DNA from 3 places in the Streptomyces sp. NPDC089915 genome. Region 1 is predicted to be linked to each of the others. Evidence: riboswitches for the same ligand, from Rfam matches in the RefSeq annotation. Region 1 holds a riboswitch; each other region holds the start of a gene.
What was found. Region 1 has a riboswitch for cobalamin ahead of AB0O29_RS08025 (hypothetical protein). Riboswitches for the same ligand answer to the same signal wherever they lie in the genome.
Positions count from the first base shown of each region.

Region 2: another riboswitch for cobalamin. It lies ahead of AB0O29_RS06655 (ribonucleoside-diphosphate reductase subunit alpha); the one in region 1 lies ahead of AB0O29_RS08025 (hypothetical protein).
Region 3: another riboswitch for cobalamin. It lies ahead of AB0O29_RS22815 (ABC transporter substrate-binding protein); the one in region 1 lies ahead of AB0O29_RS08025 (hypothetical protein).

Region 1 covers NZ_JBFBGN010000017.1:6,822-11,147, forward strand. The annotation lists gene AB0O29_RS08020 (prenyltransferase/squalene oxidase repeat-containing protein) at 1-1,708, opposite strand, end outside; cobalamin riboswitch at 1,823-1,964, opposite strand; cobalamin riboswitch at 2,036-2,174, shown strand; gene AB0O29_RS08025 (hypothetical protein) at 2,271-3,683, shown strand; gene AB0O29_RS08030 (DUF4430 domain-containing protein) at 3,762-4,250, opposite strand.
Region 2 covers NZ_JBFBGN010000013.1:46,741-51,066, reverse strand. The annotation lists gene AB0O29_RS06655 (ribonucleoside-diphosphate reductase subunit alpha) at 1-922, opposite strand, end outside; cobalamin riboswitch at 1,069-1,203, opposite strand; gene AB0O29_RS06650 (GNAT family N-acetyltransferase) at 1,259-1,756, opposite strand; gene AB0O29_RS06645 (YbdD/YjiX family protein) at 1,848-2,045, opposite strand; gene AB0O29_RS06640 (carbon starvation CstA family protein) at 2,042-4,243, opposite strand.
Region 3 covers NZ_JBFBGN010000080.1:20,648-24,973, reverse strand. The annotation lists gene AB0O29_RS22830 (carboxymuconolactone decarboxylase family protein) at 1-198, shown strand, start outside; gene AB0O29_RS22825 (GMC oxidoreductase) at 260-1,909, opposite strand; gene AB0O29_RS22820 (hypothetical protein) at 2,060-2,569, opposite strand; cobalamin riboswitch at 2,688-2,827, shown strand; gene AB0O29_RS22815 (ABC transporter substrate-binding protein) at 2,863-3,852, shown strand; gene AB0O29_RS22810 (iron ABC transporter permease) at 3,912-4,326, shown strand, end outside.

The DNA of each region.
Region 1 (4,326 bases):
CGAGGGAGTACGCGCCGTCGATGGTCAGGCCGTAGTCGGCGAAGCCGCTGCCGGGCCGGCTCTCGTAGAAACGGCCCTGCACCAGCCGGGACGGGGCGGTCAGGTACGCGACGCCCTTCTTCGTGTCGGGCCCCTCACCGGCCGGCGGCGTGGTCGGGGGGTCGGTCGGGGCCGGCGGTGCGGCCGGCTTGGCGGTCAGGGCGGCGAGATCGCTGCCGGCGCCCGCGATCGAGGCCGTCGCCGTGGGGTACAGGCGGGATTCGGTGTCGTCCTCGGCGAAGCCGAATCCGCCGGTCGGGAGCTGGCGCTTGGAGAGCCAGGAGACGCCGGCGTCCGCGAAGGCCTCGTCACCGAGGGCGCGCAGCGCCTGCGCGGCCCAGCCGGTGGCGGCCGGGTTGCCGGTCGTCTCGTAGTACACGGAGGGCCATGCCCCGGTCGCCAGCTGGGACCTCTTGAGGTGGTTGCGGGCCTTCTGGAGCACCGTTTCGTGGCCGCCGGCCCGTTCCAGGGCCAGGGCGATCAGGCCGGTGGCACCGGCCTCGCTCTCGCACCCCGGGCTGCCGGGCCGGATGAGGACACTGGTGAATCCACCGTCCTCGCACTGGAGGAGGGTCAGCCGGGCCACGGAGCCGGCCGGGGGCGTCATACCGGCGTTGACCAGGGCGAGGACGGCCATGGCCTGCCCGTCGGCCTGCCCGGTCGTGCGGAAGTCGCCCTTAGTGAAGCAGCCTTCGACCGTCTCGCCGTCGCCGATGTCGCGGGGGCAGGCGTACTTCACCAGGTCGCCGAGCAGGTCGTGGCCGCCGAACGCGCGGGGGTCCTTGCCGGTGGCCTCGGCGACGAGGGCGAGGCGGGCAGCGGCGGTGGCGTCGGGGATGCGGTCCTTCCCGGCCGGGTAGGCGTACGCGTCGGTCTGCGCGGGCGTGGCGAGGAAGTCGGCGATCTTCTTCGCAGCCGGGCTCTTGCGGTCGGCCGCCGCGAGGGCGAACACCGCTTCGGTGGTGAGGAAGTGGTTGGGGGTGGTGGAGCCCTCGTCGACGACGCGTTCCCCGTCCGTCAGCGTCCCGGTGACCCAGCGGGTGGCCGCGGGCACGTCGACCCGGCCGGCCGGGACCTTGGGCGGTGCCGTCGGAACGGTGGGGTCGGGGGTGGTGAAGCCACGGACGTCGTCCGGAGTGAAGGACGGCTTGCCCTTCGTGCCGGCGACGTCGGTGCCGCCGTAGACCCAGGCCTCCACATCACCGGGCTTCGGGTGCCGGGCCATGGCCCCCTGCTGGCTGTAGGACCACTTCCGCTGGCCGGGCGAGGCGGTCCAGTACGACCAGTAGGCGGTCGCCTGCGGAGTGAGGACGCAGGGTTCCCTCTCGGGCGTGGGGTACTGCGTGCCGGTGCCCTTGCCGATGCGGCAGATGAAGGCGGGGCCGTCGTGGACGGTGCCCTCCATGGTGAACCCGGCGGTCCGCAGCAGCTCGTAGCCGGTGGTGGGGGTGGTGTCGCAGCCCTTCTCCAGCTTGCCGCCGAACGGGCCGAAGTCCACGGCGACGAGGGCGCCGGTGGTGGCCGTGCACCGCTCGACCGGGTCGGCCGACGCGGGCACGGCCCCGCCCACGAAGGTCACGCCCGCGGCGAAGGTCAGCAGCGCCGCCGCTGTGAGCGACAACAGCCCCTTGTGCCGCATGCGTTGCTCTGCTTGCTGTGCGGTCCCCACCACGGCCCCTCGTGTCGGCCGGGCGGACCTGTGCGTGGCAAAAGGACTCCCGCGGCCGGCATGGCGGCAGGGAAGGCCGTTTCGAACCACGCCGTAGTCCGCGACGGCGTTTCTCGCTGCAAAAAACCTGGCTCCAGGCATTCCGACTCGCCCGGGCGGTGCCGGGCCTACGGTTGCGGGTCAGCGCCGGATTTCGACCGGCTTCCCCTGGAGCTGAGTGCTTATCAGTCGGAGTGGAACACGCGGATAAAGACACCGTCAAGGTGGTCTGCGTCTCACGCGGAACGGGCTCCCGGCCCCTCGATCGGGGCCGCTCACGGTGGCTGGCGGACCGTTGATCACTCGGGTAGCGTCCTGGGCTGCCACATGGGGGAACCCGGTGCGAATCCGGGGCTGACGCGCAGCGGTGTGGAACGGCAGGGGGCCGTTCCGAGCCCGAATGCCCGTGCGGCATGGCACATCACAAGCCGTACCACGCGTTCGGACGGCCGCCACCGAGCTCCGGGCCGTCCGCCCGCACGAGCTCCGGTCAGGTCGGCGTCCCTCATTCCAGGAGCAGGCCATGTCCCGTCCCCGTACCGCCCGCCGCCTCACGCTCGCGGTGCCCGCCGCGCTCGGCGCCCTCGCCCTCACCACGCTGCCGGCCTTCGCCACCTCCTCGCCCGCACAGATCGCCACGTCCAAGACGAACGGTGTGACCTATCTCAAGTCCCTCCAGGCCGCGGACGGTTCGTACGCCGGGGCCGGACTGTCCAACGAATGGGCGTTCACCGCCTTCGCGGCCACCGGCACGGCGGTCGTCGACGTCCACCCCGGCGGCGACACCACGAAGAACGCGCGCACCGTCTACCGCAACCTGCTCTCGACGGCGGGCTGGCCGCAGGCCTCCCCGGTCGTGACGGACTACGAGCGAGGCACCCTCAACGCCTACGCCGCCGGCATCGACCCGGCCCGCGTCTCCGCCTCCCGCAACCTCATCGCGAACGTCTACTCCTACTGGCAGACCGCCGAGACCGGCTACTTCGGTCCGTCCGGGAACTTCAACGGCACGGTCTTCGCGGCCCTTTCGCTGGGCGGGGCCAAGACCCAGGCCGGCGGTGCGCGCGTGCCGCAGGCGCTGACCGACGCGATGGTCACCCGCATCCGGGCCAACCAGCACGTCGACGGCGGCTGGACCTACAACAAGGCCGAGGGCAACCCGACCGTCCTCAACTCCGCGGGCGACGTGGACATGACCGGCGCGGCCATGGCGGCCCTGTGCGTCTCCGGCGTCGCGAACACCGACACCGACGTCGTCGAGGCGAAGAACTTCCTGAAGAGCAAGCTCGTTTCCGGAAGCGGCGCCTTCAACTCCCTCTACGGAGTCAACACCAGCTCGAACGGCTGGGGCGTGGCCGGCCTCAACGCCTGCGGATTCAACCCGCAGACCGGTGACTTCCTCACCGGCAGCGGCAAGACGCCGATCGACTTCCTCATCGCCAACCAGTACAACCCGGCGGGCGGCTTCAAGTACAAGCCCTCCGACACCAGCGCCAGCGCGTACGCCTCCATCGACGCCCTGCGCGCGGTCGCCGGCGGAGGCTTCACCACCGCCCCGCCCGTCCCCGTCACCCCCGGCGCCCCGCAGTGGGTCGCCCAGTCCACCTTCACCGCCGGCACGGCCACGAAACTGGCACTGACCGTCGACGACGGCGCCGGCGGCCTCAAGGTCTGCTCGGTGGCCTTCACCCCGACCGGGACGACCACCACCCTCGGCGACGTGCTGGCCGCCGCGACAGGCGGCGCCACCCCGTCCGGTTGCGTCACGAGCGTGACCCCCTCGTCGGGGACCGGCACGATCACCGACGTCAACGGCAAGGCCAACAGCGGCTCGAACACCTGGAAGGTCAGCGTCGACGGCTCGGCCTTCGCCGGGGCCCTGCGCGAGAAGGTCATCAGCGTGGGCGACACCATCGCACTGCGGTGGGGTGCCTGACCTGCTCACACCGGCGCGGGGTACGGGCCTTGGGCCCGTACCCCGCCGAAGGGCCTGGCAACGGCCCTTCGGGCCGGATTAGAAAGAGGTCCAGGTGAAGGCGACCTGGTCACCCGCAGCGATCTTGAACTGGCATCCGCCGACCGGGGTCGGGGTGCCGTTGACGGAGATGCTCCAGTAGGCGGAGCCGCCACCGTTCACGTTCTTGATCGTGTCGACGGAGAAATCGTCGAAGGACGCGTACCAGGTGCCGTCCCAGCCGAAGTAGTTGAGGCGGGCGGCGTCGTCGAGGGCGGCGGTCGGGGTGGGCACCTTGGTCGCGTTGGCGCCGCCGTTGGTTCCGTCGCACTTGTGGGTGCCGCCGGTGGCGGTGGTGACGTCGTGGCCCTTGGTCGTGATCTTGCCCTTGAACAGCAGCCCATCGGGGCCCTGGACGGTGAGGTTGACCTTGACGGGCGCGTTCGTGTGGGGCTGGGGGGCGGCCTCGGCGACGGCGGGAGCGCCGGCGAGCGCCAGGCCGAGGGCGACCGTGGTGATCACGGAGCGGCGGGCGGGTATCTGACGCATGGCGCCTTCTTCCTGAGAGGGACGACGGGCCTGCCGCCGACGATCCCCTCAGCCCCACGCGCCCGTCCCCTGCTCG
Region 2 (4,326 bases), on a different contig from region 1:
AGACGGCGGCGGCGCCCTTGCGGCGGCCGCCCTGGTTCACGGCGGCGACGGAGGCGTCGAGGGTCTTCAGGAACGGCACGATGCCGTTGGAGTGCCCGTTGGTGCCGCGGATCAGCGAACCGCGGGCGCGGATGCGGGAGTACGACAGGCCGATGCCGCCGGCGTGCTTGGAGAGGCGGGCGACCTGGTGGTAGCGGTCGTAGATGGAGTCCAGCTCGTCCAGCGGGGAGTCGAGGAGGTAGCAGGAGGACATCTGCGGGTGCCGCGTACCCGAGTTGAACAAGGTGGGGGAGGACGGCAGGTAGTCGAGGCGGCTCATCAGCCGGTGCAGCGAGGCCACCTCCTCGACGGCGCGGACGCTCTCGTCCTCTGCCAGGCCGCAGGCCACGCGCAGCATGAAGTACTGCGGGGTCTCGATCACCTGGCGGGTGATCGGGTGGCGCAGCAGGTAGCGGCTGTGCAGGGTGCGCAGGCCGAAGAAGCCGAAGCGGTCGTCCGCGCCCTCGGCGAGCGCGTGCTCGACCAGGGCGTTCAGCCGGGCGGCGTGGGCGGCGACGAACTCGGCGGTGCGGTCGGCGATCAGGCCCTCGCGGTGGCCGACGGCGACGGACTCGGCGAAGGAGGACGAGCCCTGGCCGGCGGCCTCGTCGGCGACGGCCAGCGTCAGCAGGCGGGCGGCGAGCCGGGAGTAGGCCGGGTCCTCGGAGATCAGGCCGGCCGCGGCCTCGGTGGCGAGCCCGCGCAGCTCGGCCTCGTCGGCGGCGGCGCTGCGGCCGCGCAGGGCGGCGGCGGCGATCCGGCCGGGGTCGGTGTCGGGGAGGTCGGCCGTGAGCTCGGTGAGGGTCCGCAGCAGCGCGGCCCCGGGACCTTCTGCTTCGGGGTGGTCGGACTCGGCGCGCGGTGCGGCGGGCGCGATGGTCACGGGGGAGCTCTCCCTCACTCGGCCCGGTCATCGGCGGAGCGGGGCGCGAGCGGGCGCATGCGGGCGCGCGCAGAAGCGCGTTCGGCACCGCATGGCGTCCACCGGCCCAACCGCGAGGCCCGGACGAATCGACACCCCGGCTCGGTCGATCCGGGGGCACTGCCGGCAGGTCTTCGGACTCGCGGATACGCCCGTGGGCGTACGTCACACCGTTGCGGGACAGTTCCGGATTCCCACCGGATTCCCCTGCGGCGGCAGCAGCCATGAGCATACATGTGGGGGCGACCTGATGCGGTAGCCCCCACATGTTGTGTCGGGCGCATGCGGAGCGTGTCGTCACAGCTCCAGTCGGTACGTGAGCAGGGGCAGTTCCGGGACGGGCGACCAGTCCCGTTCGGGCGTACGGGTGAACCCGAGCCGCCCGTAGATCCGCTGGGCCCCGCGCATGGCCGGCTGGGTGGACAGCACCAGCGCGGTGACCCCCTCCAGGGCCCGGGCCCGTTCCACGCAGGCCCGTACGAGGGCCTCCCCGACCCCCTGGCCGCGGGCCTCGGCGGCCACCGCGAGCATCCGGAACTCGGCGTCGTGCGGGCCGGCGATGTCCGCGAGCCGGCTCCCGGGTGCGGCGAAGGTCACCCCGCCGAGGAGCACCCCCTCGCGCACGGCGACGAGCACCTCCCCGTCCCCGGCCCGGCCGGCGACGTCGCGGAGCACGTTCAGGTAGCGGTCGCCGTCGCCCGATTCGAGCAGCCCGTCCCCGGTGTAGGCCAGCCCGGTGATCTCCCCGAGCCGCCCGTACTCGTCTTCCCTTGCCGTCCTGATCTCGAAGTCCATGCCCCCGAGTGTGCGCCACGGCCCCGGCATGCCGAAGGCCCCGCCGTCCCGGTGGGGGACGACGGGGCCCTCGGTGACCCTCGGTGGCCGTTCAGCAGCAGCGGAAGCCCTCGCGGGGGTCCGCCTCTCGGGCGTCGGTGCGGGCCCGTTCGAACGCGCGGCGGGTCAGGACCTCGGCCGCGGGGTCGTGGGAGCGGGCGTGGGCGACGTAGCGGTCGTACGCGGCCTCGCCGGAGAACTCCCGTACGTAGTACCGCGCCTTCGCCAGCGCCCCGCGGACACCGCTCACGCGACGGGGTCCTTCACCCGGCCGCCGCCCCCGTCGAGGCCGGCCGCGGCGAGCTCGGCCTTCTCCTCGGCGGTGGCGATCAGGCCCGCCGGGGCGATGATCTTCGACTCGGACCACGGGACCTCGGAGAGGCGGACCGAGTCCGGGGCGGAGGCGGCCTTGAAGCAGATCCGCGCGGCGTCCACCAGGACGATGATGATCAGGACGGCGAAGAGGGCCGAGAGGACCCCGTCGACCGTGGCGTTGGTGACCACGGTGTGCATCTCGTCCATGTTCTTGGCGGGCGGCAGCACCTTCCCGGCGTCGATGCCGGTCTGGTACTTGTCGCGCTGCGCGAAGAAGCCGATCTTCACGTCGTCGGAGAAGACCTTCTGGTAGCTCGCGGTGAGGGTGACGGCCACGTCCCAGGCCAGCGGGACGCCGGTGACCCAGGCCCACTTGAGGCGGCCGGACTTCACCAGCAGCGTGGTGCAGACCGCCAGGGCGACGGCGGCGAGCAGCTGGTTCGCGATCCCGAACAGCGGGAAGAGCTGGTTGATGCCGCCCAGCGGGTCCTTGACGCCGACCCACAGGAAGTAGCCCCAGCCGCCGACGACGACCGCGCTGGCCACCCACACGCCCGGCTTCCAGCTGATGTCCTTGAAGGACTTGTGCACGTTGCCCAGGGTGTCCTGGAGCATGAACCGGCCGACGCGGGTGCCCGCGTCCACCGTCGTCAGGATGAACAGGGCCTCGAACATGATGGCGAAGTGGTACCAGAACGCCTTCATCCCGGCCCCGCCGAACACGGAGGAGAAGATCTCCGACATCCCGAGCGCGAACGTGGGCGCGCCGCCCGTGCGGGAGAGCAGGCTGGTCTCCTCCACGTCCTTGGCGGCCTGCGCCAGCGCCTCGGGGGAGATCGCGAAGCCGAGGTGGCCGACGGCCGCCGAAGCGCTCTGGACGGTGGTGCCGATGACCCCGGCGGGGGCGTTGACGCCGAAGAACAGGCCGGGCTCGATGATGCAGGCGGCGATCACGGCCATGACGGCGACGAAGGACTCGGTGAGCATCGCGCCGTAGCCGATGACCCGGATCTGGGTCTCCTTCTGGATCATCTTCGGGGTGGTGCCCGAGGCGACCAGCGAGTGGAAGCCGGACAGGGCCCCGCAGGCGATGGTGATGAAGACGAAGGGGAACATCGAGCCGGCGAAGACCGGGCCGTCGCCGCGCGTGGCGAAGTCGGTGACCGAGGGCATCTTCAGCGTCGGCATCGCGATGACCACGCCGACCGCCATCAGCGCGATCGTGCCGACCTTCATGAAGGTGGACAGGTAGTCGCGCGGGGCGAGCAGCAGCCACACCGGGAGGACGGAGGCGAAGAAGCCGTACCCGATCATCCAGAGGACGAGGGTCTCCTTGTCCAGGGTGAAGAAGTCGGCCCAGGAGGACTCGGCGACCCAGCCGCCCGCCACGATGGCGAGCAGCAGCAGCGCGACGCCGACGACGGAGACCTCGGTGACCCGGCCCGGGCGCAGGTAGCGCAGGTAGACGCCCATGAAGAGGGCGATCGGGATGGTCATGCCGATGGAGAAGACGCCCCAGGGGGAGTGCCCCAGCGCGTTGACGATGACCAGGCCGAGCACCGCCAGCAGGATGATCATGATGGTGAACACGGCGAGCAGGGCGGCGGCCCCGCCGACGGGCCCGATCTCGTCCCGGGCCATCTGGCCGAGCGAACGGCCGTCGCGCCGGGTGGAGAAGAACAGGGTCACCATGTCCTGGACGGCGCCGGCGAAGATGACGCCCGCGACGATCCAGATGGTGCCCGGCAGGTAGCCCATCTGCGCGGCGAGGACCGGGCCGACGAGCGGTCCGGCGCCGGCGACGGCGGCGAAGTGGTGGCCGAAGAGCACGCGCCGGTCGGTGGGGTGGAAGTCGACACCGTTGTCGAGGCGTTCGGCGGGGGTGGCCCGGGTCTTGTCCAGCTTCAGCACGCGGTTCGCGATGAACCGCGCGTAGAAGCGGTAGCCGATGGCGTACGAGCCCAGCGCGGCGGCGAGCAGCCAGGCCGCGGAGATCTCCTCACCGCGGGAGAGCGCGAGCACGCCCCAGCCGACCGCCCCGATGAGGGCCACGAGCACCCACACGGCGATCGACTGCGGGGTGGCTCTCGCCGCCGGTGTCCGCTGCGTCCCTGTTGCTCCCGGTTCCGACATGATCCTCGTCCCCTCGTTGATCATCTGCGTAAGCGCACGGAATCTACGGGGGGTTACCGGTGGACGTAAGCCCCCGTCCGTAT
Region 3 (4,326 bases), on a different contig from region 1:
CGGCTGGCCGCCGAATACGCCGAACGCTACGCCCTGGACCACCACAACCTCGACGAGGAGTTCTGGGAGCGGATGACCGCGCACTACAGCCAGGTGGAGATCGTGGAGCTCAGCATGAGCATCGGCTCCTGGCTCGCCTTCGGCCGGCTCAACCACGTCCTGGGCCTCGACAGCGTCTGTGTGCTGCCGGGGAGCTGAACGGTGCCGGGGCCGGCCGGGGCGCGCGCTGCGCCCGGCCGGCCCCGGTGACCGTCCCCCGTCACAGATCCGTGGCGATGATCTTCTCTATGTTCCGCTCGGCGAGGGCCGTGATCGTCACGAACGGGTTGACGCTGGTGTTGCCGGGGATCAGCGCCCCGTCGATGACGTACAGGCCCGGGTGGCCGTGCAGGCGCCCGTAGTTGTCGGTGGCCTTGCCCAGGACCGCCCCGCCGAGGGGGTGGTACGTGAGGTGGTCGCCCCAGACCTTGTTGGTGCCGAAGAGGTCGCTGCGGTAGATCGTCCCCTCCTTCGCGTTGATCTTGTCGAAGATGGTCTTCGCCATGTCGATCGACGGCTGCTTCCAGGCGGTCTGCCAGTTCAGCTCGACCTTGCCCGTCGCCGCGTTCCAGCTGAACTCGGCCCGGTTGGGGTTCTTGGTGATGGAGAGGTAGAACGAGGCGTACGTCTCGATGCCGGTCGGCAGCGGGGCCACCTCGGCGAAGGCGCCGCCCGCGTCCCAGTTGTCGATGCCCCCGCAGGGGATGGACGCCTGAACCTTCCCGGTCGGGTCCCACATGTGGTTCGCCCGGCCGCACATGACGTTGCCGTTGTCGCCCCAGCCCTTGCCGATCTCGTCGTTGAGCAGCGGCAGCGCGCCGGTCGCCTTCAGCCGGACCAGGAGCTTGCTGGTGCCGACGCTGCCGGCGGCGAAGAACACCCGGTCGGCGGTGACGGACTTGACGGTGACCACGTCACCCGAGGTGTTCAGCTCCTCCATGGCGACCGTGTAGCCGCCACCGTCCGAGGGGGAGACGGTGGTGACCCGGTGCAGCGGGGAGACGGCCACCTTGCCGGTCGCCCGGGCGGCGGCCAGGTAGGTCTTCTGGAGGGACTTCTTGCCGGCGTTGTTGCCGTAGAGGATCTCGCCGTCCACGGCGGACTTGGGGACGGTGCCGGCCACCTCCTGCTTCATGTAGTCCCAGTCGTAGACGTCCGGTACGAACACGAAGGGGAAGCCGGAGCGCTGGGCGTGCTTGCGGCCGACGCGGGCGAACTGGTAGCAGTCCACCGTCTCGAACCAGTTCGGGTCGATGAGCCCGACCCCGAGCCCGGCGTTGGCGCGGGGGTAGTAGGTGGAGTACATCTCCTCCGCGTCCACGGTGGGCAGGATCGCGGCGAAGTTCTGCCGCTTGGGGGTCACCGCCATACCGCCGTTGACCAGCGAGCCGCCGCCGACGCCGCGGCCCTGGTAGACGATGATCCCGCCCATCTCCTCGGCATCGAGGATGCCCGTGTACTTCGGGACGTCCTTGTCGATGGGGAAGCCGAGGAAGTTGCTCAGCGGCGCCTTCGTGCGGGTGCGCAGCCAGAAGGAGCGGTAGTCGGGCTTGGTGGTGTTGGCGAAGATCTTGCCGTCGGTGCCCGGGGTGTCCCAGGCCATGCCCATCTCGATCATGTGCACGTCGACCCCGGCCTGGGCGAGCCGCAGCGCGGCGACGGAGCCGCCGTAGCCGGTGCCGATGACGAGGGCGGGGACGTGGGTCCCGGACGCGATGGGGGCGTTCGTGACGGCGGTGGCGGGATTCGCGCGGGCCGGCGTGGTGTTGACGGCGAGGGCCATGGCCCCCAGAAGAGAACTGGTTCCAGCAATGAATCCACGTCGGGAGACACCCTTGGTCACCTTGCTGTGCAGGCCTTTGTCGCTCATGTGGCGTTCCTCACTCTCGACGGAGTGGGAACAAGTTCTACTGGCGGGTGCCTGCTAAGTCACTAGATACGTCGAGGTAATTTCCGGCTGGTTCCGGCAGGGGGCGCGGCGGGGGTCACGTCAGCGGTCGCGGCAGGGGCGCGGCTCGGGTCAGGGCAGGCTCCAGTGGGCGACGTCGTCGCCGAGCCCGCCGTCGAGGGCGAACTGCACCGCCGCCGGGCGGGCTTCGGACGGCAGCCTGAAGGTGACGTAGCCGGTGGCCGACCCGCCCGGGGCCAGGGTGACGGCGTCGGGGAGGGCCTGGCCCGCGTCCGTGGCGCCGCTCAGGCCGGTGAAGCGCCGGCCGGTCGTGTCCAGGAGGTGGGCGGCCGGGGCGGGGGAGTCCTCGTACGGCACCGTCCCGGTGTTGCGCAGGCGCAGTTCCACGGCGACCAGCCGGTCGGCCCCGGGCGCCGGCGCGGGCCCCGCCGGGTCGACGACCCGGGTCAGGGTGACGTCGAGCCGCTCGCCCGGGCGGTCGCCGTCGAGGGAGACGGTCTCGCCGGAGCCGCCGGTGCCCGCACCGAGCAGCAGCGCCGCCAGGAGGGGCGCCAGGAGGAGGCGGGCGGCCCTGGCCGGGCGCCCGGGACCGCTATGGCCCGGGTGGCTGCCGTGACGCATGAGCGACCTCCTCCGCACCTCCCCTCGCCGCCCACGATCCTCCGTACCGGCCGCTCCCGCCACCGGCGGCGGGGGCGGTTCGGGAGCCCTTGGTCCCCTCTGTGGGGCAAACACGGCATCTGGCAGACTTGGCCGGGTTGTCCCGGGCGGTGCAGGACAGGAAACCGGTGTGAATCCGGTGCGGTCCCGCCACTGTGACCGGCGACCCCCTCCGCGGGGTCCCGGGAGTCAGACACTGACGCACCGCCTCTTCACGTCGACCGGGGACGAGGATCCCCCGGAGAGGCCTCACCATGCCGCGTTTCCGCGCCGCCCCGCGCCCGCTCACCGCGCTCGCGCTCCTGCTGTCCCTGACCGCGTGCGGCGGTCCGCCCGGGGAGGAACGGCCCGCCCCCGGCGCCCGGTCCGCGCCCGGGTTCCCGTACACCGTGACCAACTGCGGGGTCAGCAGCACCTATCAGGCCCCGCCCGAGCGCGCCGTCACCATGAACCAGCACGCCACCGAGATCATGCTGGCCCTCGGCCTCCAGGACCGGATGGCCGGCACCGCCTACCTCGACGACGCGGTGCTGCCCGCCTACCGGAGCGCCTACGAGGGCGTCAAGGTGCTGGCGAAGGAGTACCCGTCGAAGGAGGTGCTCCTCGCGGCCGACCCGGACTTCGTGTACGGCGGCTACTCCAGCGCCTTCGACAAGAACCAGGGCCGCGACCGCGAGGGGCTGGCCCGGGCCGGGATCGGCTCCCGGCTCAGCGTCGAGTACTGCACCCCGGGCCGCGTCGGGCTGGCCCAGCTGAAGACCGAGATCACCGAGGTCGCCCGGACCTTCGGCGTGCCCGAGCGCGGCACGGCCCTCATCGAGGACGAGCAGCGCCGGATCGACGCCGTCACCGCGCGGGTCGGCAACCGGCCCCGCCCGTCCGTCTTCGTCTACGACTCGGGAGAGTCCTCCGCCTTCACCTCCGGGGGCAACGGCATCGGCAACGAGATCGTCTCCCTGGCCGGGGGGACGAACGTCTTCGCCGACCTCCAGGACACCTTCGGCGACGTGCCGTGGGAGAAGGTCATCGAGCGGCGGCCCGAGACCATCCTCATCTACGACTACGGCGGCACCCCCGTGGAGGCGAAGAAGCAGCGCCTGTTGAACGATCCGGCGCTGGCGGAGGTTCCCGCCGTGAAGAACCGCCGGTTCGTCGTGCTGCCGCTGTCCTCGGCCGTCCTCGGCGTGCGCGTGGCCGACGCGGTCGAGTCCCTCGGCCGCCAGCTCCACCCCGACGCCGCGTGACCGGGCGCCGCCGCACCGCGGCCGTCCTGGTGCTCCTCGCGGCCGCGCTGGCCGGCGCGATGGTGGCGGGGCTGGCCCTGGGACCCGTACGCATCGCCCCAGGCCGGGTGTTCGACCTCCTGCTGGCCGGGCCCGGCGGCCGGGGCGGGGCCTTCGCCTCCATCGTGTGGGAGGTGCGGATGCCGCGCGTGCTGCTCGGGGCCGTGGTCGGCGCCGGGCTCGCGGTCTCCGGCGCCGTGCTCCAGGCCCTGGTCCGCAACGCCCTCGCCGACCCCTTCCTGCTGGGTGCCTCCTCGGGCGCGTCGGCGGGGGCGGTGCTGGTCATCGTGCTCGGGGTGGGCGCCGGGACCGCCTTCGGACTCCCGCTGGCCGCGTTCGCCGGCTCCCTCGCCGCGCTCGTCGCCGTCTACGCCCTGGCCCGGCGCGGCGGCACCATGACCACCGGGCGGCTGATCCTGGCCGGGGTCGCCGTGC